One region of the Streptomyces sp. NPDC051320 genome, then DNA from elsewhere that is predicted to be linked to it. Evidence: riboswitches for the same ligand, from Rfam matches in the RefSeq annotation. Region 1 holds a riboswitch; each other region holds the start of a gene.
What was found. Region 1 has a riboswitch for cobalamin ahead of AB0M87_RS02940 (ribonucleoside-diphosphate reductase subunit alpha). Riboswitches for the same ligand answer to the same signal wherever they lie in the genome.

Region 1 (7,600 bases):
GAGCCAGCGGTAGGGCGTCGTCCCCGTCTCCTGCTGGAAGCGGCGGGCGAAGGTGCGCGGCGACATCAGGGCACGGGCCGCCAGCTGCTCCACGGTCTGCTCCTCGCCGAGGTGCTGCTCCATCCAGCCGAGCACGTCGGCGACGCTGTCCGCCCGTTCGGGGCTGACCGGGCGTTCGACGAACTGGGCCTGGCCGCCGTCGCGGTGCGGCGGGACCACCATCCGCCGGGCGATCCTGTTGGCGACGTGCGGTCCGTGTTCCTTGCGCACGATGTGCAGGCAGGCGTCGATGCCGGCGGCCGTGCCCGCCGATGTGATGACGGGCCCCTCGTCCACGTACAGCACATCGGGTTCGACCACGGCCAGCGGGAAGGTGCGGGCCAGCTCGTCCGCGTGGCGCCAGTGCGCGGCGCAGCGGCGGCCGTCGAGCAGCCCGGCGGCACCGAGAACGAAGACACCCGAGCAGACACTGAGCACCCGGGCGTCCCGGTCCACCGCCCGCCGCAGCGCGTCGAGCAGCGCCGGCGGGTAGTCGCGGTTCCCCCGGGATTCGGCGGCCGGTACCGCGATCAGGTCGGCCTCCTCCAGCCGTTCCAGGCCGTGCCCGGTGCTCAGCGTGAACCCGGCGTGCGTCTGCAGTACGGGACCCTCGGCGGACGCCACCGCGAAGTCGTACACCGGTAGTCCCTCATCACTCCGGTCGAGGCCGAACACCTCGCAGACCACGCCGAGTTCGAAAGGATTGACGCCGTCCATCAGGACCGCAGCGACGTTCTTCAGCATGAGCCCAGTGTGGCAGCAATTCGACGTTGCGTGTCAGTCCTGCCACTGATTTTCCCGGGCGGCCGGCGCCACAGTTGAAGGCATGAACACCTTCTTGAGCTACCTGACCGTCCTCGCCGTCTTCGTCCTCCTGGCCCTGCCCTCGCTGGTCGGCCAGGCCCAGGAGCGCCGCATCGACCGCGAGCTCGCCCAGCGCCCGCCGGATCCTGAACCGGTCGCTCCTGAGCGGGAGTCGAGGCGGCGGGCCGTCCTGCTGCCGGGTCATGCCCGGTGGTGAGCCCGGGGACCGTGCTGCTTACGCTGTGCCCCGTATACGAAGCACCAAGGAGGGGACATGCGCAGAACTGCGCTGTGGGCCGCGGCATCCGGTGTCGTGGCTCTGGTGGTACTGGGGGCTCCGGCGGCGCACGCCGAGGGCAAGGGTGACATCAGGGTCACCAAGACCGTGGTGAACAAGGGCGGCAACGTCATCGTGGGGGTACATGACGTCAAGACGTTTTCGGTCGTCTTCACGGTCAGGGACAACTCCGGGGTGAAGGGCATCAGCCACGCCGACGTCTTCAACACGGCGAACAACTACGGAGTCGCGGACCTCACCGGGAAGAGCTGCCGCAAGTCGAGCAGCACGACATCGGTCTGTACGGCGACCTTCAAGGCCGACCCGGCCTGGTTCAAGTCGTCGGTGGACATCGACCCGAACGCGCTCGCCGGGACCTGGCAGGTCAACGCCACCGTCCAGGCCCGCGACGGTGACTACTGGATCCATGACCGGCTCGCGCTCTTCGACTTCAAGCGGGCGTCGACCCTCACCACCAACGCCACGCCCGAACCCGTCCGCAAGGGCGGAAAGCTCACCGTCAGGGGCAAGCTCGCCCGTGCCAATTGGAACGACCTCAAGTACCACGGCTACAGCAAGCAGAACGTCAAGCTGCAGTTCAAGAAGTCCGGGGCGTCCTCGTACACCACGGTCAAGACGGTGAAGACCAACGCCACCGGCAACCTCAGCACCACGGTCACGGCGACCGCGTCGGGCTCCTGGCGCTGGAGCTTCTCCGGGACACACACCACCATGGCGATCACCGCGCCCGGCGACGCCGTGAAACTGCGCTAGGAAGGGAGCCGGGCGGGCGCTGTGCCCGCCCGGCTCGTGTGCCGGAGCCGCCTCTAGAACTCGTCGTCGAAGGAGACCGAGCCTTCGACCGCGATCTGGTACGCCGAAGGCCGCCGCTCGAAGAAGTTCGTCAGCTCCTGGACCCCCTGCAACTCCATGAAGGAGAACGGGTTCTCCGAGCCGTACACCGGCGCGAAACCCAGACGCGTGAGCCGCTGATCGGCGACGCACTGGAGATACTCGCGCATCGACTCGGTGTTCATCCCCGGCAGACCGTCTCCGCAGAGGTCACGGCCGAACTGCAGCTCCGCCTCGACCGCCTCCCGCATCATGTCGGTGACCTGCTGCCGCAGCGCGTCGTCGAAGAGCTCGGGCTCCTCCTTTCGGACCGTGTCGACGACCTCGAACGCGAAGTTCATGTGCATGGTCTCGTCCCGGAACACCCAGTTCGTGCCCGTCGCCAGACCGTGCAGCAGGCCACGCGAGCGGAACCAGTACACGTAGGCGAAGGCGCCGTAGAAGAAGAGCCCCTCGATGCAGGCCGCGAAGCAGATCAGGTTCAGCAGGAAGCGGCGGCGGTCGGCCCTGCTCTCCAGTCTGTCGATCTTCTCCACCGAGTCCATCCAGGTGAAGCAGAACTGCGCCTTCTCCCGGATGGACGGGATCTCCTCGACCGCGTCGAACGCCGCCGCCCGGTCGTCCGGGTCGGGCAGATAGGTGTCGAGCAGCGTCAGGTAGAACTGGACGTGCACGGCCTCCTCGAAGAGCTGACGGGAGAGATAGAGCCGCGCCTCCGGGGAGTTGATGTGCTTGTAGAGGGTGAGCACCAGGTTGTTGGAGACGATCGAGTCGCCCGTCGCGAAGAACGCGACCAGCCGTCCGATCATGTGCTGCTCGCCCGGTGAGAGCTTGGCCAGGTCGGTCACGTCCGAGTGCAGGTCGACCTCCTCCACCGTCCAGGTGTTCTTGATCGCGTCGCGGTAGCGCTCGTAGAAGTCCGGGTAGCGCATCGGACGCAGGGTCAGCTCGAAACCCGGGTCGAGCAGGTTCCTGCGCGACGCGGTCGTCTCCGGGTGGGTGGTCATTACTGGCAGGCCTCGCAGGATTCGGGGTTTTCGAGGGAGCAGGCGACGGCGTCCTCGTCGGGCGCCGGAGCCTGTACGGGGACGGTGGCGGCGGACGCGGCCCGCGCGATCCGGGTCGCCGGGCGCGAGCGCAGGTAGTACGTGGTCTTCAGGCCCTGCTTCCACGCGTAGGCGTACATCGAGCTGAGCTTGCCGATGGTCGGCGTCTCCAGGAACAGGTTCAGCGACTGGCTCTGGTCCAGGTACGGCGTACGGGCGGCCGCCATGTCGATCAGCCCCCGCTGCGGGATCTCCCATGCCGTCCGGTACAGGGCGCGGACATCCTCGGGGATCCAGCTGAAGCCCTGCACCGAGCCGCTGGCCTCGCGCAGCGCCTCCCGGGACTGTGCGTCCCAGACCCCCAGCCGTTTGAGCTCGTTGACCAGGTACGCGTTGACCTGAAGGAATTCACCGGACAGCGTCTCGCGCTTGAAGAGGTTCGAGACCTGCGGCTCGATGCACTCGTAGACGCCGGCGATCGAGGCGATGGTCGCGGTCGGCGCGATCGCGAGAAGCAGCGAGTTGCGCATGCCGCTGCGCGCGATACGGGCGCGCAGCGCTTCCCAGCGTTCCGGCCAGGCGGGAGCGGTGTCGTAGTGGTCCGGATGCAGCACGCCGCGGGCCGCACGGGTCCTCTCCCAGGCGGGCAACGGGCCACTGAGCTCCGCGAGCTCGCAGGACGTCTCGTAGGCGGCGAGCATGATCCGCTCGGCGATCCGGGTGGACAACTCCCGTGCACGGGGCGAGTCGAAGGGCAGCCGCAGGGTGAAGAAGACGTCCTGCAGACCCATGACGCCCAGGCCCACCGGACGCCACTTGGCGTTGGACCGGCCGGCCTGCTCGGTCGGGTAGAAGTTGATGTCCACCACCCGGTCGAGGAAGGTGACGGCGGTGCGGACGGTCTCGTCGAGCCGCTCCCAGTCGATGGAGTCGCCGGAGACGAAGGCGCCGACGTTGACCGAGCCGAGGTTGCAGACGGCGGTCTCGCCGTCGTCCGTGACCTCCAGGATCTCGGTGCACAGGTTCGACGAGTGGACGACGGCGCCGGGCTCGGCGGTCTGGTTGGCGGTGCGGTTCGAGGCGTCCTTGAAGGTCATCCAGCCGTTGCCGGTCTGCGCCAGGGTGCGCATCATCCGTCCGTACAGCTCCCGGGCGGGGATGGTGCGCCGGGCGAGCCCCGCCGCCTCCGCCTCGCGGTACGCCGCGTCGAACGCGTCGCCCCACAGGTCGGCCAGTTCGGGGACGTCGACGGGGGAGAAGAGCGACCAGTCGCCGTCCGCGTCGACCCGGCGCATGAACTCGTCGGGGATCCAGTGCGCCAGGTTCAGATTGTGCGTACGCCGCGCCTCCTCACCGGTGTTGTCGCGCAGTTCCAGGAACTCCTCGATGTCCGCGTGCCAGGTCTCGAGGTAGACGCAGGCCGCCCCCTTGCGCCGGCCGCCCTGGTTGACGGCGGCGACCGACGAGTCGAGGGTGCGCAGGAAGGGGACGATGCCGTTGGAGTGGCCGTTGGTGCCGCGGATGAGCGAACCCCGGGAGCGGATCCGGGAGTACGAGAGGCCGATTCCGCCGGCGTGCTTCGAGAGCCTGGCGACCTCGTGATAGCGACGGTAGATCGAGTCGAGCTCGTCCAGCGGCGAGTCGAGGAGATAGCAGGACGACATCTGGGGGTGCCGGGTGCCGGAGTTGAAGAGGGTGGGTGAGGAGGGGAGGTAGTCGAGCCGGCTCATCAGGCCGTACAGCGCGGCGACTTCGTCCACGGCGCGTTCCGACGCGTCATCGGCCAGCCCGCAGGCCACCCGGAGCATGAAGTGCTGCGGGGTCTCGATGACCTGGCGGGTGATCGGGTGGCGCAGCAGGTAGCGGCTGTAGAGGGTGCGCAGGCCGAAGTATCCGAAGCGGTCGTCGGCGCCGGTGTCGATGAGCGCGTCGAGGCGCGCCCCGTGCCGTCGTACGAAGTCCGCTGTGCGGTCCGCGATCAGGCCCTCGCGGTGGCCGACGCCCAACGAGGCGGAGAACGACACCGCGCCCTGCCCGGCCGCCTCTTCGGCGATGGTCCGGGTCAGCAGCCGCGCCGCCAGCTGTGAGTAGGCCGGGTCCTCCGAGATGAGTCCCGCGGCCGCCTCGGTGGCGAGCTCCCGCAACTCCGCCTCGTCCGACCCGGCGTGGCGACCGCGCAGCGCGGCGGCGGCGACCTTGCCGGGGTCGGTGTCGGGGAGGCCGGCTGTGAGGTCGGTCAGAAGCCGCAGCAGTGCGGTTCCCGGGGCGTCCGTCAGCCGTCCCCGGACTTCGGCGGCAGGTGCGGTGGGCGCGGTGGTCACGGTGCGCTCTCCCTCGCTCGGCCGGGCCGGGCGGAGGAGACGCGGGTGCGCACGGGTGCACCGCAGGGCAGCGCACCGCACAGCATCCGCCGGCCCAACCGCGAGGCCCGGACGGTTCCCATCCGGTTCGGTCGAGCCGGATGCGCCGTCGGCAGGTCCTCGGACTCCACGGTGCGCGAAAGCGCACTGTTCACACCGTTGCGGGACAGTTCCGGATTCGCACCGGATTCCCCTGCGGCGACAGCGAGCCTGAGCATACATGTGGTGGGCGTTGGTTGTGTCACCCCCCATATCTTGTGTCGCGGTGGTGTGCCGGGCCCTGTGTCAGAGTGTCAGGGCGTACGTCATCAGAGGGAGCCCCGGGACCGGCTCCCAGTCCCGCTCGGGGGTGCGCAGGAAGCCCAGCCCGGCGTATATCCGGTGCGCGCCGAGCATGGCCGGCTGGGTCGAGAGAACGAGCGCCGACACCCCCTCGGTAGCCTTGGCACGCTCGATACAGGCGCGCACCAGCGCCTCGCCGGCCCCCGCCGACGCGCCTTCCGGGCGACCGCCAACATCCGGAATTCGGCCTCGTCGGCCCGGGCTATGTCGGCCCATTCGCTCCCGGGCGGCGCGTAGGTCACCCCGCCGAGGATCCCGCCCTGGCCATCTGCCGCGACCAGCACTTCGGCGTCGGCGGCACGCCGTGCCACGGCGCGCAGCTCGGTCGGATACGGGTCGTCGGCGCCGAAGTCCAGCAAGCCGTCGCCGAGGTAGGCCTGCGCGGTGATGTCGCCGAGCTCCTCGTACTCCCCGGGGTCGGCCACTCTGATGGTGATGTCCATACGGCGAAGTCTGCCGCACGGGTCCGACAGCCGGAGGTGGCCGAAAGGCGAAGGCGGACGAAAGGCGGAGGGGCCGTACCGCTCACCACCGGTGAGCGGTACGGCCCCTCCGCAGGCGGGCCAACGGCGTGTCAGTGCCCGCCCGGCGCACCCGCCGTGGCCGGCGGGAGCTCCACCTGGACTCCGGGATCACCGGCGTCCGCCGTGTAGTCCTCCGGCGAGGTCTCGTCGATCCCCGCCGGTGCCTTGACGGCGTTGAGGACGAAGGTCAGCACCACCGTCACCACGACGTTCATGACGAAGGCGGTGAGACCGATGTAGCCGATCTCGCCGAGACCCGGGATCTCCTTGGAGGACCCGCCGAAGTGCTTCTGCGTGGGGCTGGCGACGCCGTAGGCGGCGAGTGTCCCGTAGACCATGCCGACCGCCCAGCCGGCCAGCAGCGCCCAGCGGTGGAACCACCGGGTGAAGAGGCCACCGACGAGTGCGGGCATCGTCTGGAGGATCCAGATGCCGCCGAGCAACTGGAAGTTGATCGCGACCGTCTTGTCCATGGAGAGGACGAAGATCAGCGCGCCGACCTTCACCACCAGCGAGACCAGCTTGGAGACCTTGGCTTCCTGCGCCGCTGTCGCGTCCGGCTTCAGGAAGTCCTTGTAGATGTTGCGGGTGAAGAGGTTCGCGGCGGCGATGGACATGATCGCCGCGGGGACCAGGGCACCGATGCCGATGGCGGCGAAGGCCACCCCGGCGAACCAGTCGGGGAACATGTTCTCGAACAGCTGCGGGATCGCCAGCTGGCCGTTCTTGACCTTGACGCCGGCCGCGATCGCCATGAAGCCGAGCAGCGCGAGCAGACCCAGCATCAGCGAGTACAGCGGGAGGATCGCGGTGTTGCGCCGGATCACGTTACGGCTGCGCGAGGAGAGCGTCGCCGTGATGGAGTGCGGATACATGAACAGCGCGAGCGCCGAGCCGAGCGCCAGCGTGGCGTAACCCCACTGACCGGCCACGCCCGGTACCAGCGCCCCGCGGGGTTTGCCGGTCGCCGGATTGGTCTGCGTGAAGGCATGACCGGCCTTGGCGAAGATGTCGTCGAAGCCGCCGAGCTTGATCGGGATGTAGATGATCGCCACGATGATGACGAGGTAGATCAGCCCGTCCTTGACGAAGGCGATCAGCGCGGGGGCCCGCAGCCCGGACGAGTAGGTGTACGCGGCGAGCACCGCGAAGGCGATCAGCAGCGGGAGGTCCTTGACGAACCAGTTGCCGCTCTCGCCGCCCACGCCCATCACGTCGAGCACCGCCTGGATGCCGACCAGCTGAAGGGCGATGTACGGCATCGTGGCGAGGATGCCGGTGACGGCGACCGCCAGCGAGAGTCCCTTGGAGCCGAAGCGACCGCGGACGAAGTCCGAGGTCGTCACGTAGCCGTGC
Region 2 (7,600 bases), on a different contig from region 1:
GCCATGCGTCGTGCCGTCATCGCCTCCGCCGGGTTCAGTGCCCTGGTCGTCGCGCTGCTCTCGCTCAAACCGCACCAGCTGCCCGCCCTCGCCGCCGCATCGCCGAGGTCCACGGCCGGCTCGGCCCCGCACGCCACGACCGGCTCCTCCCCGCACGCCACGGCGAGCGCGCAGGCGGGCGCCGGGAGCGGAACGGGCACCTTCACCGGTGACGCCGTCGACACCCAGTACGGCCCGGTGCAGGTCGCGGTCACCCTGGCCAAGGGCAAGCTCACCGCCGTAAAGGTGCTCCAGGTCCCGGACCGGGGTGGCCGGGACCAGGAGATCGCCTCCTACTCCGTGCCCCGGCTGACCCAGGAGGCGCTGGGCGCGCAGAGCGCCCACATCGACTCCGTATCCGGTGCGAGTTACACCAGCCAGGGCTACATCCAGTCACTGCAGAGCGCACTGGACAAGGCCGGTGCCTGACGCCGGGCGCGGGCTGCGCCACGTCGAGCACGTGATGGGGACGGTCTTCTCCTTCGACATCCGCGACACGCCCACCGCCGCCATCCACCGCGCGCTGGCCGAAGCCGTCCGGGGACTGCACCACGTCGACGCGGTGTTCTCCACCTACCGCCCGGACAGCGCCATCAGCCGCCTCGGACGCGGCGAGACCACCCTGGGGGCCTGCCCGCCCGAGGTCCGTGACGTACTCGCCCTCTGCAGGACGGCGGACGAGACCAGCCACGGCTGGTTCACCGCCACCCCGGGCGGCAGCCTCGACCCCTCCGGGCTCGTCAAGGGCTGGGCGACGGAAGCCGCCGCGCAGCTCCTGCATGAGGCCGGCGCACACAACGCCTGCGTCAACGGCGGCGGCGACCTCCAGTTGCGCGGCGAGGCGTCCCCCGGCACGCCCTGGCGCATCGGTGTCGCCCACCCGCTGTCCCCCGGCGAACTCGCCACCGTCGTCACCGGCCGGGACCTGGCGGTCGCCACCTCGGGCACCGCGGAACGCGGCGCCCACATCCTCGACCCGCACACCGGCAAGCCCGCCACCGGGCTCGCCTCCGTCACGGTCACCGGCCCCCGGCTGACCCTGACGGACGCCTACGCCACCGCCGCGTTCGCCCGGGGCGAGGACGCGCGCGACTGGCTGGAGTCGCTGGAGGGTTACGAGGCGCTGGCCGTCCGGCCCGACGGCAGCGTCTGGCGGACCGCAGGTTTCCCCAGCGGCGACTGACGCGCCGGCTCAGCCCCCGTCCGCGGTGCGGGCCGTCCAGCGTTCTTCGACCCTGGCTATCCGCCAGTAACCCAGTGCCGCCGCCCACACCACCACGAAGAGACCCACGATGATGTAACCGACGTTGCCCAGGTCGAGGCCGGCTACCCAGTCGGTCACCGCGTCCTTGAGGTCGAGTTTGTCGTGCAGGACGGTGACCAGCTCGATGGTGCCGATGAAGAAGGCGACGGCGATCGACAGGCCGGTGATGGCGAGGTTGTAGAACACCTTGCGTACCGGGTTCGAGAACGCCCACTGGTACGCGAAGTTCATGAACGTGCCGTCGAGGGTGTCGAAGAGGCTCATCCCCGCGGCGAACAGCAGCGGCAGGCACAGGATCGCGTACCAGGGCATCCCGGCGGCGGCGCCACTGCCGGCCATCACCATCAGGGTGACCTCGGTGGCGGTGTCGAAGCCGAGACCGAAGAGGAAGCCGAGCGGATACATCTGGCCCGGCCGGCTGACGGACTTCGTGAAGCGGCCCAGGATGCGGTTCATGAACCCCCGGGAATCCAGCTGCGCTTCGAGCTCCGTCTCGTCGAACCGTCCCGCCCGCATCGACCTGAACACCCGCAGGATGCCGAACAACGCCACCAGGTTCAGCGCCGCGATGAGGTAGAGGAAGGAACCGGAGATGGTGGTACTGACGGCGCCGAGCATCTGGTGGGTACCTGAGTTCTCGCTGGCCAGCACGCCCGCGAGGCGCGCTCCCCCGGCGACCAGGGCCGCCATCGCGACGACGACACTGGAGTGCCCCAGCGCGAACCAGAAGCCCACGGACACCGGCCGCTTGCCGTCGGCCATGAGCTTGCGCGTGGTGTTGTCGATTGCGGCGATGTGGTCCGCGTCGAACGCGTGCCGCATGCCGAGCGTGTAGGCGGTGACGCCCAGGCCGATGCCGAACGCCTGGGAGCCGACCTCGTAGTGCCGCGGCACCACCAGCAGCAACAGGATGCCGAAAGCCACCACGTGGAGGGCGGCGATCACGCCGAGCAGTCCAGCCGTGCGGAGGGTGTCCGAGCGTCGCCAGGCGAACGCGGTGGGGTGGGGCGCGGCTTGATGAGACGCACCGCAGTGGGGCGCAGCTGTGTCGGGCAAGCCTGAGGGGGGCAGGCTTGAGTGGGGCAGGGTCATACGGTCACGCTCCAGCACCTCGTGGATCACTTCGTGAGATGCCGTGGCCGGTCTCCTGGCTTACGGGTTCGCTGACGCTCGCCCCCGGCCCACCTTCCCAGCCGCGCTCTGCGGCCAGTGGTGTCATGGGCCGGGAACTCCCCGATCACAGTGGCGAGGGCCGCTCCGGTCTGAGGCTTATGAGGGCCTGTCACCGGTCTTCCCGAACACCACGACCCGGCCCACCCTAGGTTGCCGACAACAACGCTTGCAAGCCTGCACAGTTGCGCAGGTGCCGAAGATCACAGATGCCGACGTGCAAGGATCACCGCATGCACCTCGTTCCCGCCGAGCGCGCCGGCCACCGCATCATCGACGACCACCGGGTCTGTGACGCCATCGCCGCCATCGGAGAGCCCGATCACGTCCGCTCCTGGGCCGACCGCTTCTCCCTGCTGGCCGACCCCGGACGGCTCGCCCTGCTGATCGCAGTCCACCGGGCGGGCCCCATCGCCGTGTCCGACCTCGCGGTCGCCACCGGCATGAAGGACCCGGCCGTCTCCCAGGCCCTGCGCCTCCTCCGGGCCGCGGGTGTGGTGGCGGGCGACAAGGACGGCCGGGTGGTCCGCTACCGCATCGTCGACGGCGCGGTGGCCGACCTGTTGGGGCGGTGCGCCCACGGGTAGCGCCCGTCGGCGTGGGTATTGATTCCACCTACATCTATATGCATAATGACCCTATGCATAAGCGGGTTATGGACCCGGACGCCCCACTCATCGAGGCGTCCGACGCATCCGACGCATCCCCGGAAGAGCTGATGACCGCCGTAGAGCGGATCGTTCGCTACGTGCGGCACAGCGCGACCGCCGGCGGCCTGAGCACCGCAGCCTCCTCGGCGCTGGGCCGGCTGGGCCGCGAGGGCCCCTCCCGGCTGACCGAACTGGCCCGGGCGGAGGGGGTCTCGCAACCGAACATGACCCAGCTCGTCACCCGTATGGAACGCGCGGCCCTGGTACGGCGCACCACCGACAGCCGTGACGGCCGGGGCGTCCTGGTTGAAGCCACCGACCTCGGCCTGGAGGTCTTCGGTCAGCGGCGCACCGAGCGAACAGAGGCGCTGCAGCAGCTGATCGAAGAGCTGACGGAATCCGAACAGCATGCGGTGACGCTTGCGCTGCCGGCGCTGGCTCGTGCGATCCAGGACCGGCAGGCGCGCTCCTGAAACCACCCGTTGTGGCGACGTTTCGCCGCTTCCCCGCTTCCCCGCCAACGTAAGGAGAGAGAACCGCACATGAGTGCTTCGCACGGGAAGACCGCCAGCCCGTTCAAGCAGCCGAAGGCCGTCTGGGCCGTCGCGTTCGCCTGCGTCATCTCCTTCATGGGCATCGGCCTGGTCGACCCGATCCTCCCCGCCCTCGGCAAGAGCCTGCACGCCTCGCCCAGTCAGGTCTCCCTGCTGTTCAGCAGCTACCTGATCGTCACCGCCGTCGCCATGCTCTTCGTCGGCTGGGTCTCCAGCCACCTCGGCGCCAAGCGCACCCTCGTCATCGGCCTGGCGGTCATCGTGGTCTTCGCCGCCCTGGCCGGCAGTACCGGCTCCATCAACGGCATCGTCGGCTTCCGCGCCGGCTGGGGGCTGGGCAACGCGCTGTTCATCGCCACCTCCCTCGCCGTCATCGTCGCATCGGCCAGCGGCGGCTTCGGCGGGGCGATCATCCTGTACGAGACCGCCCTGGGACTCGGCATCGCCGTCGGCCCTTTGCTCGGCGGGGAGTTGGGCGGCATCAGCTGGCGCGGCCCGTTCTTCGGCGTCGCGATCCTGATGGCCATCGCCCTGACCGCGACCATCGCGTTCGTCCCCGACCTGCCCAAGCCGAAACGTGCTACGTCGCCCCTCGCCCCGCTCAGGGCGCTGCGCCACCGCGGACTGCTGACCATGGGGATCATGGCCCTGCTGTACAACTGGGGCTTCTTCACCATGCTCGGCTACGCCCCCTACCCCATGGAGCTGAGCGCCCATCAGCTCGGCCTGGTCTTCACCGGCTGGGGGCTCCTGGTGGCCGCCTTCAGCGTCTTCTTCGCCCCGCGCCTGCAGGCCCGTTACGGCACCGCACCCGTGCTGTACGCCAACCTGTTCGGCCTCGGCATCGTGATGGCCGTCATCGCCGCGGGTGTCAGCACCCCGACCGTGGTCATCGTGGCCGTCATCGTGAGCGGCGCCTTCATCGGCATCAACAACACCCTCACCACTCAGGCCGTCATGCTCGTCTCCCCGGTCGAGCGCCCGGTGGCCTCCTCCGCGTACGGCTTTCTCCGCTTCATCGGTGGCGGCCTGGCCCCCTTCGTCGCCGGCAAGCTGGCCGACGCCACCGACCTGGGCGTCCCCTTCTACCTGGGCGCCGCCACCTTCCTCCTGGCCATCCCCGTCCTGGCCAGCGGTCACCGCCTGCTCCGCCAGGCCGAGGAGCGCCCTGCCGAAGGCAGGCCCATGGCCCCCTCGCTCACGCCCGTGGGCGCCCCCGCCCCGACGACCGATACGCCTCCGGTCATCGTCGCCGTCGGTGCCCACGACAGGGCGGCCGCCATCGTCGACACCGCGGCCCGACTCGCCCGCGACACCGGCAGTCCCCTGGAGGTCGTGCACGTCCAGCAGACCGCTGTCGTCGAGGAGCAGGCCGCCGAAACCGAGACCGCCGAGCAGGCCCGCGCGGCCGTCACCAGTCACCTCGACCGCCTCTCGGCGCAAGGCATCGCCGCCACCGGCCAGATCCTCACCAGCGTCGGCGACCACGCCGCTGCCGGCCGCGCCCTGGCCCAGCACGCCGCCGACATCCACGCCCGGACCATCACCGTCGGACGTTCCCCGCACGGCCCTCTCACCCAGTTCGCCAACGGCAGCTTCACCACCGCCCTCACCCACACCGCCGCCTGCACCGTCGTCCTCATAGACCCGAACCACACCCCGCGACCGCTCACCACGGCCACCCTGGCGGATCTGCGCAACAGCCCGGCCTGACTCCTACGGCAGGTCGCAACACCCGAGGGCCGGGGGCTCCCGGGTCAGGTGGTCGCTACCAGCAGTTCCTCTCCGCTCGACGTCCCGAGGCCGTCCGTCCGGCCCGCGAAGTACCTCTGGTTGAGCATGGCGGCCGACACGTGCCGGGCTTCTTTGAATCCGGCGTCGCGGGCCAGTGCCAGCATCTCCGGCGGGGCGAAGAAGCTGATGAACGGGGTGCCCGCTGCTCCGGCCCCTTTCGCCGCGGCCTGGAGTCCGGCACGCTTCTCCTCGTCGAGGAGCTCCGGAGGGAGCTGGAACGTCATGGCCAGCGTGGAGCCGGGGGCCAGCGACGCGAGTCGGCGCAGCGTCGCCGCGTTCGCGTCCTTGGTGAGGTACATGGCGACGCCGGCGGACGCCACCACCGCCGGCTGGTCCGCGTCGAATCCGGCAGCCGCCAGTTGATCCCACCACGACCCGCCTGCCTCGAAGTCGACCGGTACCAGTCGTAGCCAGTCGGGGATGCCATAGCCGAGTTCGGCCAGCCGTTGGCGCTTCCAGGCTTGGGGATCGGGCTGGTCGACCTCGAACACCCGCAGGCGGGAGGCGACTTCCGGCCGGCGCTGGGCGAACGTGTCCAGGCCGGCGCCCATGATGACGTACTGGCCCACGCCCTGCCCGGCCTGCTCCACGACCAGGTCCTCGACGAAGCGGGCCCGAGCCACGATCGACGCCCGGAACCAACTGGTCGCGCTCGGGTCCATGTCCCCGCGGCTACGCCAGTCGTCGCCGGGGCCGGCGAGCCGCAGGCCGATCTCGTCCTCGAGCACATGCGGCGGCGCGTCGGCCTGAACGTGCAGCGCCCGCCACAGGGCCACCCGTACCGCCGTGCTGTCCGGCTTTGCGGTCTGTTCGTCAGCCATGCCGCATTCCCCTCTCTTCCCGTGATCAGTTCTTGGCCGGGGCCTGGATGCTCCACAGACGCCCGTCGGGGTCCCGCACGGTCATCTCCTTGGTGCCGAAGTGGGTGTCCGCGAACGGGGTGACCACCTCAACCCCGGGCGCGGGGCGGAACGCTTCCGCGTCGGGCACCTTCAGGACGAGCCGCGCATCGGGCTCCTTGCTCTCAGGCACCTCCGCAATGAAGAGGTAGGGACCGCCACCATTGCGGAGCAGGCCGGAGTGGTGATCCGTGGAGAACTCGAGCTCGTACCCCAGCCCCTGGAAGAACTTGACCGCCTTGCCCCAGTTGTGGGTCTCCAGGAACACGGCCTCGATGCCTTCGGTCGTCATGTCAGTTCTCCTTCTCGGACGATGGCTCTCGCTCATCCTGGGTGTCATCGAGGTAGGCGCGCAGCGCAGCGGCAACCAATGCCGACAGCGACAGCTCCGACTCGATGGCATGGTGTTTGACCTGCTTGATCAACCCGATCGGCAAGTACACGTTGAACTGCTTCACATCTTCGTCGCCCACGCGAGCATGCTAGCAAATTAGCTACCTAAATGCTGGTCCTCCGATTACAGGAGGACGGTGCTCACTTCCGAGCGAGGGGAAGCGGCTGTGGCGAAGACGTACCGAGTCGGCGCGTTCAACCGTCTGGTCAACGCGGTGTTCTCGGCGATGACCGGACGCGGTCTCGGCCGCGCCGACCGCCACGTGCTCACGGTGCGGGGCCGCAGAAGCGGGGTCGACCGCTCGGTGCCCGTGGACGTCATGTCGTCCCCGGACGGCGTTCGCTTCCTGGTCGCCGCCTACAAGGTCGGAGGCTGGGTGCACAACGTACGCGAGGCAGGCGAAGTAGCCCTGAGCCGCGGCGGCCACACCGAGCGTCTGCGGGCGGTTGAGCTCGCGCCCGAGCAGTGCGTGCCCGTCCTGCGCCAGTATCTGCGCGAGGTACCCGTCACCCGGCCGTACTTCGACATCACCGCCGACTCATCGGACCCCGCGGTCATCGCCGCGTCCGTCCACCACCCGGTCTTCCGGCTCGAAGCCCTCCCGGCACCCGCGACGCCGTAGCACCGCAGCCATCCGCGGGGCCGTCGTCGGCAGCGACGGTTCTGTGCCGCCGGGCCCTCCTGCGTCCGTCGTCCACCACCGTCGGCACACAGGGGACGCATCATGCCCCGGGAGCCCTGTGCGGTTGGCCCGACCGAGTCCCGGCCGGCAAACGCGGTTGCGACCGGCATCCACGGCGGCACAAACGGAGGACCAGATGTTGCCGCCCTGATCG
Region 3 (7,600 bases), on a different contig from region 1:
CGGATTTCCGGACCAAGCTCTTCCCCGGCTCACAGCGGCTGATCGAGCTGGCCGACCGGATAGAGAGCCTCCAGGTGGAGGCGCTGTGCTGGTGCGGCGCCCGGGCCACCCACAACGCCCGCACGGTGGGCGGGGAGATGGTGGTGGAGGGCGCACAGGTGGTGGTCGGTGACGTGAGCCACTCGGCGGAGGAGATCGGCTACGAGGTCCTGTGCCGCCGTCACCACCGCCGCCGGATGACCGGCGTTTCGTCCCGCGCCGGCGCGCTGTCCCCGGATGTCCTGCCGGTCCCATCCGCCTGAGCGTGCGTATGTTCCGTTCCGGCGGTCGGACGTGGTGACTTCGGCCCGGTGGGCGCGTTGTACAGGACGTGCCCCATCCTTCTCCGCTCTCGCCCCAGACCTCGGCCGCGCCCGTGGTGACGAACGCTCCGCCGCCCTTCCTGTTGACGCCTGCGCAGGGTGAAGCCGCCCGTCGCCTGCTGACCTACGTGGCGTCGTTGCCGCCGGCCGGCGCCGATGCGCAGCTTCTCGCGGTGGTCGTCGCCATCCGTGCCGCGCGGAGCGGAGTCGGCAATCTCACCGGCCAGGACCTGCGGTCCCTGCGGCTGACCGACGCGGAAGGAGCCCTCACCGCCGTCGCCGATCTGGGATGGCAGGCGCAGGGCGACCTGCTGGGCGGCGATCCCGCTACCCCGGTGGCCATCCTGGTGCCCGACCTGACGGACGAGACGGATCGCAGGCTGCCCTTCGGGAAGCTGATGCGGTCCCGGGTCTCGGGGTGGACCACCCGGGCCCTCACCGCGAAGCCGGTCAAGAAGGCCTCGCCGGCAGCCAGGCTCGCAGCGCTCTTCCTCGCTGCCCACAGCTCCCCCGACCGCCAGGGCGTTCTTCCCGATGATCTGCCCGAGGACGGCCGGGCCGCGCTGCCCGAACTGCTCACTAAGGGCTTCCTGACCGAACTCGATGACAGCAGGTACCGTCTCGCCGAGACCGTTGGGCACCTGTCAGGTCTGTACCTCAGTCCCGAGTACCAAGCGGCCGCGGACCTCCTGCGCTGGAAGGCGTGGAAGGAAGAGGCGAGTGCGGCGTTGCGCAGGCATGTGGAGGCGGTCGAACAGTGCCCGCTGTGTGACGTGCCGACGGAACGGGTGGCGGAGGCGTTCATGGCCAAACCGGTGCCTCCGCCGTTCCTGTCCTGGGTGCGCACCGCTTACGGTGAGTGGAAGAACAGCCACCCCGACCGCGGCCCCCGGGCGGCCCGATTCGCCGCGAATTTCCGCGCCGAACACGGCCACGGTCCCTCCGGCAAGCAACTCTGCGAGGGTGTGGGCTGGGGAGACCAGCCGAGCGAGCTGCGGAGCTTCATCGTCCGACGGCTCGTCGCCAATGAATGGCTGACCAGCACCGCGCCGGTGCCGTGGACCTTGCGCCCGGGCCGAGCGGCCCGGGCCGGCGCTTCCGGTGCTGCCCCCACCGTGACCCGGGCCGGCGCACCGCGCTGACCGAAGGCTGGTCGGGGCCCGGGAGCGGACTCAGTCCTTCCCCTCCAGTTCGCCCTCCGTCTCGAGGAACACCTTGCGGAGCTCGGCGAGCGCGGCAGGATCCGGCTCGGCCCACATACCGCGCGACTCGGCTTCCAGCAGACGCTCCGCGATGCCGTGCAGCGCCCAGGGGTTGGCCTCCTGCAGGAACGCGCGGTTCTCCGGGTCCATCACGTAGGTCTCGGTGAGCTTGTCGTACATCCAGTCGGCCACCACCCCGGTCGTGGCGTCGTACCCGAAGAGGTAGTCGACCGTGGCGGCGAGTTCGAAGGCGCCCTTGTAGCCGTGCCTGCGCATCGCGGCGATCCATCGCGGATTCACCACCCGGGCGCGGAACACCCGGGAGGTCTCCTCGACCAGCGTGCGGGTACGGACCGTTTCGGGCCGGGTGGAGTCACCGATGTAGGCCTCCGGAGCTGCCCCCTTCAGGGCGCGGACGGTGGCCACCATGCCGCCGTGGTACTGGAAGTAGTCGTCGGAATCGGCGATGTCGTGCTCGCGGGTGTCGGTGTTCTTGGCGGCGACCGCGATGCGCTTGTACGCGGTCTCCATCTCGGCACGGGCCGGCCGGCCGTCCAGTTCACGGCCGTAGGCGTAACCGCCCCACACCGTGTAGACCTCGGCGAGGTCGGCGTCGGTGCGCCAGTCCCGGGAGTCGATGAGCTGGAGCAGACCGGCGCCGTACGTGCCCGGGCGGGAGCCGAAGATACGGGTGGTGGCGCGGCGTTCGTCGCCGTGCTCGGCCAGGTCGGCCTGGGCGTGCGCGCGTACGTGGTTCGCTTCGGCCGGTTCGTCGAGGGAGGCGGCCAGCCGTACCGCGTCGTCCAGCAGGCCGATGGTGTGCGGGAAGGCGTCGCGGAAGAAGCCGCTGATACGCAGGGTGACATCGATGCGGGGCCGGCCGAGGTCGGAGAGCGGGATGGGCTCCAGACCGGTGACCCGGCGGGAAGCGTCGTCCCAGACCGGCCGGATGCCCAGCAGGGCGAGCGCCTCCGACACATCGTCGCCGGAGGTGCGCATCGCGCTCGTACCCCACAGCGAGAGGCCCACCGAGGTCGGCCAGTCACCGTTGTCGGTGCGGTAGCGCTCGAGAAGGGAGTCGGCCAGGAGCTGTCCGGTCTCCCAGGCGAGGCGTGACGGCACGGCCTTCGGGTCGACGGAGTAGAAGTTCCGCCCGGTCGGCAGGACGTTGACCAGTCCGCGCAGCGGCGACCCGGATGGTCCGGCCGGGACGAAACCGCCGCTCAGCGCGTGCACGGCGTGGTCGATCTCATCGGTGGTGGCGGAGAGCCGGGGAACGACCTGGCGGGCCGCGAAGTCCAGGATGTCGGCGACCTCCCGGGGGTGGCCGGAGGCGACACGGCCGACCGCGGCCGGATCCCAGTCCGCGTCCTCCATCGCCTGGACCAGGGCGCGGGCCTCCTCCTCCACGGCGTCGGCGGAAGTCCGGGTGGCGGCCGCCTCGTCGAGGCCGAGCGCCTCGCGCAGACCGGGCAGCGAGGTCGTACCGCCCCAGATCTGACGGGCCCGCAGGATGGCGAGGACCAGATTGACCCGGGCCGCACCGGCCGGCGGCGCCCCCAGCACATGGAGGCCGTCGCGGATCTGCGCGTCCTTGATCTCGCAGAGCCAGCCATCGATGTGCATGATGAACTCGTCGAAGCCCTCGTCGTCCGGGCGGTCCTCGAGGCCCAGGTCGTGGTCCAGCTTCGCGGCCTGGATCAGCGTCCAGATCTGCGCCCGGACCGCCGGCAGCTTGGCCGGGTCCATGGCGGCGATGGCCGCGTGCTCGTCGAGCAGTTGCTCCAGGCGCGCGATGTCCCCGTAGGACTCGGCGCGGGCCATCGGCGGCACCAGGTGGTCGACCAGGGTGGCGTGCACCCGGCGCTTGGCCTGGGTTCCCTCACCCGGGTCGTTGACCAGGAAGGGGTAGACGAGCGGCAGATCACCCAGCGCCGCGTCGGGGCCGCAGGCCGCGGAGAGCCCGGCGTTCTTGCCGGGCAGCCACTCCAGGTTGCCGTGCTTGCCGAGGTGCACCATCGCGTCCGCGCCGAAGCCGCCGTCCTCGCGGGCGGCCTGAATCCAGCGGTAGGCGGCCAAGTAGTGGTGGGAGGGCGGCAGATCCGGGTCGTGGTAGATCGCGATCGGGTTTTCGCCGAAGCCGCGCGGCGGCTGGATGAGGATGAGCAGATTGCCGCGGCGCAGCGCCGCGAGCACGATGTCGCCCTCGGGATTGCTGCTGCGGTCCACGAACATCTCGCCGGGTGGCGGGCCCCAGTGCCGCTCGACCGCGTCGCGCAGTTCCCGGGGGAGCCGGGCGTACCAGCGCCGGTAGTCGGCGGCCGGAATACGGACCGGATTGCGGGCCAGCTGTTCCTCGGTGAGCCACTCCTGGTCGTGGCCACCTGCCTCGATCAAAGCGTAGATCAGCTCGTCACCGTCGCCGGACTCGAGTCCCGGTACCGGCTCGTCGCCGAAGTCGTAGCCGTCCGCGCGCAGTCGGCGCAGCAGGGCCACGGCACTGGCAGGGGTGTCGAGACCGACCGCGTTGCCGATGCGTGAGTGCTTCGTCGGGTAGGCCGAGAGGACCAGCGCGAGCCGCTTCTCCGGGTTCGGCACGTGGCGAAGCCGTGCGTGGCGTACGGCGGTTCCGGCGACCCGGGCGGCCCGCTCCGGGTCGGCCACATAGGCCGGCAGCCCGTCCTCGTCGATCTCCTTGAAGGAGAACGGCACGGTGATCAGCCGGCCGTCGAATTCCGGCACCGCGATCTGGCTGGCGGCGTCCAGCGGCGAGACGCCCTCGTCGTTCTCCTCCCAGGCGCTGCGGGAGCCGGTCAGACAGAGCGCCTGCAGGATCGGTACGTCGAGCGCGGCGAGCGCACCCGCGTCCCACGCCTCCTCGTCGCCGCCCGCCGACGCCGCGGCCGGCTTGGTGCCGCCCGCCGCGAGGACGGTGGTGACGATCGCGTCGACGCCGCCGAGTGCGTCGAGCAGTTCGGGTTCGGGGGCGCGCAGCGAGGCGACGTACAGCGGCAGCGCCCGGCCGCCGGCGTCCTCCACGGCGCCGCACAGCGCGTCGATGAACGCGGTGTTGCCGCTCATGTGGTGGGCCCGGTAGTACAGCACCGCGACCAACGGGCCGCCGGCCCCCTCGCGTTCGGTGCGCTTCAGCGGGCCCCAGGTGGGGGCGGCGGCGGGCGGGTCGAAGCCGTGGCCGGTGAGCAGCACGGTGTCGGAGAGGAAACGGGCCAGCTGTTCGAGATTGCCGGGACCACCGTGCGCCAGGTAGGCGTGCGCCTCGGCGGCGATGCCGATGGGCACCGTGGAGGCTTCCATCAGCTGGGCGTCGGGGGCCTGTTCACCGGTGAGGACCACCACCGGCCGGTCACCGGAGAGCAGCAGGTCGATGCCCTCCTGCCAGGCACGCAGCCCACCGAGCAACCGGACGACGACGAGGTCGGCACCGTCCAGCAGAGCGGGCAGCTCACTCAGATCGAGCCTGGCCGGGTTGGCGAACCGGTACGGCACGGGGCCGCCCGCCGCACGGGCGCTGAGCAGGTCGGTGTCGGAGGTCGACAACAGCAGGAGCACGCGGCGCCCGGCCTTCCTCGGGGTCCGCGCCCCGGGCAGTGAGAAAACGGCGGGAGTTCCTGGCTCATCCGGTTCGCACCGGATTCACAGTGGCGGGACCACGCCGGATTCTCACCGGGCTTCCTCCCCGAGAAGCTGTTGTCCGACCCCCGCTGGGCTCGGGGCGTCTGGCACGCACGCTCGCGGCGTTGCCAAAATGCCCTAATAGCTCCGCTATGAGGACACTCCGGCGCCTTGCGATCGCACGCACCAGACGCCCTGAGCTGGTCCAACGGGGGTCGGACGACAGCTTCTGACGCCGTCTTCGGCGTTGACGGGCCGAGTGACCCGTCGAGCCGATACTAGCGGCCGGTGCCCCGGCGCGGGGCAGTCGCCCGGTGTGATGGTCGGTATGCTCGCCGCCATGCCACCGGCCAGCTCGTCCGCGACGACCAGCGACGACTCCTCGATGCGGGACCGCGGCGACGCCTGCCCCGGCGCGCTGCGGCTGCACTCGGCCGACGACGGCGCGCTGGCCCGCGTCCGGATTCCGGCCGGGATACTGACCGGACGGCAGGCCCGGGCCTTGGCGGACGCCGCCGAACGGCTGGGTGACGGCCGCCTGGACATCACCTCCCGGGGCAATATCCAGCTGCGCGGACTGGGCGACGACTGCGGCGGCGAACTGGCCGCCCTGCTGGACGGCGTGGGCCTGCTGCCGGCGCCCCGGCACGAACGCGTCCGCAACATCGTCGCCTCGCCGCTCTCCGGACTCGACGCGGCGCACCTGGCGAACGGAACGGGTCGAACGGACGTACTGCCGTGGGCAATGTCACTCGACCGGTTTCTCTGCGCGAGTGAGACGGCCACCGCGCTCTCCGGGCGTTTCCTCTTCGCATTCGACGACGGGCACCAGGACGTGGCCGCGCTCGGCGCCGATGTGACGGTGTGGGCCCGGCCGGACGGACAGGCGCTGATCCGCATCGGGGACGACCCGGACGCGCTCCGCATCCCGGCGAAGGACGCCGCGCGGGCCGCGCTGCTCGCCGCCGAAGTCTTTCTCGCCGTCTCCGGAAACGGCGGTACCCGCGCCTGGCGCGTACGCGAACTCGTCGACCCCGATCACCTCTTCGCGCTCTCCGCATCGCAGTTCGCCCGCCGCCTCGCCGCGGCCGGCATCACCGCGGAGCAGCACAGCGCAGCGCCCTCAGGCCCCACTTCGATGCCGCAGCCGGGCATCGTCGCGGGCTCCGACGAGCGCAGCGCGCTGTCGGTGGTGGCGCCGCTGGGGCGGCTGACGTCCGCTCAGTGGCGGCTCCTGGCCACGGTGGCCACCCAGCTCGGTGCGGACGAACTCCGCGTGACACCCTGGCGGGGCGTGGTTCTCCCGGGTCTGCCGACCGCCGGGGCGCCCGGGGTGCTGTCCGAACTCGCCGAGGCCGGACTGATCACCGACACCGCGTCCCCCTGGTGGGGAGTCGGCGCCTGTACGGGGTTGCCGGGCTGCGCCAAGTCACTGACCGACGTACGGGCCGAGGCGGCCGCCACTGCCGCCGCCGGTCACGGCGGGCTGCCGGTGTACTGGTCGGGCTGCGCACGCCGGTGCGGGCACCCGCCGGGGACCGCCTGGGTGGATGTGGTCGCCGCCGCATCCGACGGCTACGACGTCTTCGGCCCCGGTGCGACCGGCCGGCGGAGTGTGCCCACGGCGGAGATCGCCGACGCGGTCGCGGCGGCCCGTACCCCTTCAGCACCCTCACCACAGACCGCGTCCCCAGCACAGACCGCGCCCCCAGCACAGAGATGAGCGAGAGCATCGTGTTCGAGTACGAGAAGGACGGCGCGGCCATCTACCGCCGGTCCTTTGCCACCATCCGCGCCGAGGCGGACCTCACCGGCCTGCCCGCCGACGTCGCCCAGGTCACCGTGCGGATGATTCACGCCTGCGGCATGGTCGACCTGGTGTCGGACGTCTCGTACACCCCCACAGTGGTGGCCCGCGCACGTGCCGCGCTGCGGGCCGGTGCCCCGATCCTGTGCGATGTCGCCATGGTCGCCAGCGGAGTCACCCGCAAGCGTCTCCCGGCCGACAACGACGTGCTGTGCACCCTCTCCGACCCGTCCGTCGCGGACCTCGCCGCCCGGCTGGGGACCACCCGCAGCGCCGCCGCGCTGGAGCTGTGGCGCGACCGGCTCGAGGGCGCCGTGGTGGCCGTGGGCAACGCGCCCACCGCGCTGTTCCGACTGCTGGAGATGATCGAGGAGGGGGCTCCCCGTCCGGCCGCGGTCATCGGCGTCCCGGTGGGGTTCATCGGTGCGGCCGAGTCGAAGGACGCGCTGGCCGCCCACCCATCGGGCCTGGACCACCTGGTGGTGCGCGGACGGCGCGGCGGCAGCGCCATCGCCGCCGCGGCGATCAACGCGATTGCGAGTGAAGAAGAGTGAGCAGCACCCACCCACAGCCGGGGCGTCTGTACGGCGTCGGGC

Region 2: another riboswitch for cobalamin. It lies ahead of AB0M87_RS27320 (HoxN/HupN/NixA family nickel/cobalt transporter); the one in region 1 lies ahead of AB0M87_RS02940 (ribonucleoside-diphosphate reductase subunit alpha).
Region 3: another riboswitch for cobalamin. It lies ahead of cobN (cobaltochelatase subunit CobN); the one in region 1 lies ahead of AB0M87_RS02940 (ribonucleoside-diphosphate reductase subunit alpha).

Annotation. Positions count from the first base shown of each region.
Region 1 is NZ_JBFBAL010000001.1:604,013-611,612, reverse strand. Features, by position in the region: gene AB0M87_RS02960 (helix-turn-helix domain-containing protein) at 1-783, opposite strand, end outside; gene AB0M87_RS02955 (hypothetical protein) at 866-1,060, shown strand; gene AB0M87_RS02950 (hypothetical protein) at 1,118-1,894, shown strand; gene AB0M87_RS02945 (ribonucleotide-diphosphate reductase subunit beta) at 1,948-2,979, opposite strand; gene AB0M87_RS02940 (ribonucleoside-diphosphate reductase subunit alpha) at 2,979-5,339, opposite strand; cobalamin riboswitch at 5,472-5,607, opposite strand; partial or broken gene AB0M87_RS02935 (GNAT family N-acetyltransferase) at 5,664-6,163, opposite strand; gene mctP (monocarboxylate uptake permease MctP) at 6,295-7,600, opposite strand, start outside.
Region 2 is NZ_JBFBAL010000014.1:90,098-97,697, forward strand. Features, by position in the region: gene AB0M87_RS27310 (FMN-binding protein) at 4-468, shown strand; gene AB0M87_RS27315 (FAD:protein FMN transferase) at 503-1,222, shown strand; gene AB0M87_RS27320 (HoxN/HupN/NixA family nickel/cobalt transporter) at 1,232-2,425, opposite strand; cobalamin riboswitch at 2,423-2,639, opposite strand; gene AB0M87_RS27325 (metalloregulator ArsR/SmtB family transcription factor) at 2,707-3,060, shown strand; gene AB0M87_RS27330 (MarR family transcriptional regulator) at 3,129-3,596, shown strand; gene AB0M87_RS27335 (MFS transporter) at 3,666-5,390, shown strand; gene AB0M87_RS27340 (class I SAM-dependent methyltransferase) at 5,435-6,292, opposite strand; gene AB0M87_RS27345 (VOC family protein) at 6,318-6,662, opposite strand; gene AB0M87_RS27350 (CopG family transcriptional regulator) at 6,664-6,843, opposite strand; gene AB0M87_RS27355 (nitroreductase/quinone reductase family protein) at 6,931-7,386, shown strand.
Region 3 is NZ_JBFBAL010000003.1:449,030-456,629, reverse strand. Features, by position in the region: gene AB0M87_RS09730 (thymidine kinase) at 1-302, shown strand, start outside; gene AB0M87_RS09725 (hypothetical protein) at 416-1,504, shown strand; gene cobN (cobaltochelatase subunit CobN) at 1,535-5,134, opposite strand; cobalamin riboswitch at 5,169-5,302, opposite strand; gene cobG (precorrin-3B synthase) at 5,538-6,920, shown strand; gene AB0M87_RS09710 (precorrin-8X methylmutase) at 6,917-7,558, shown strand; gene AB0M87_RS09705 (precorrin-2 C(20)-methyltransferase) at 7,555-7,600, shown strand, end outside.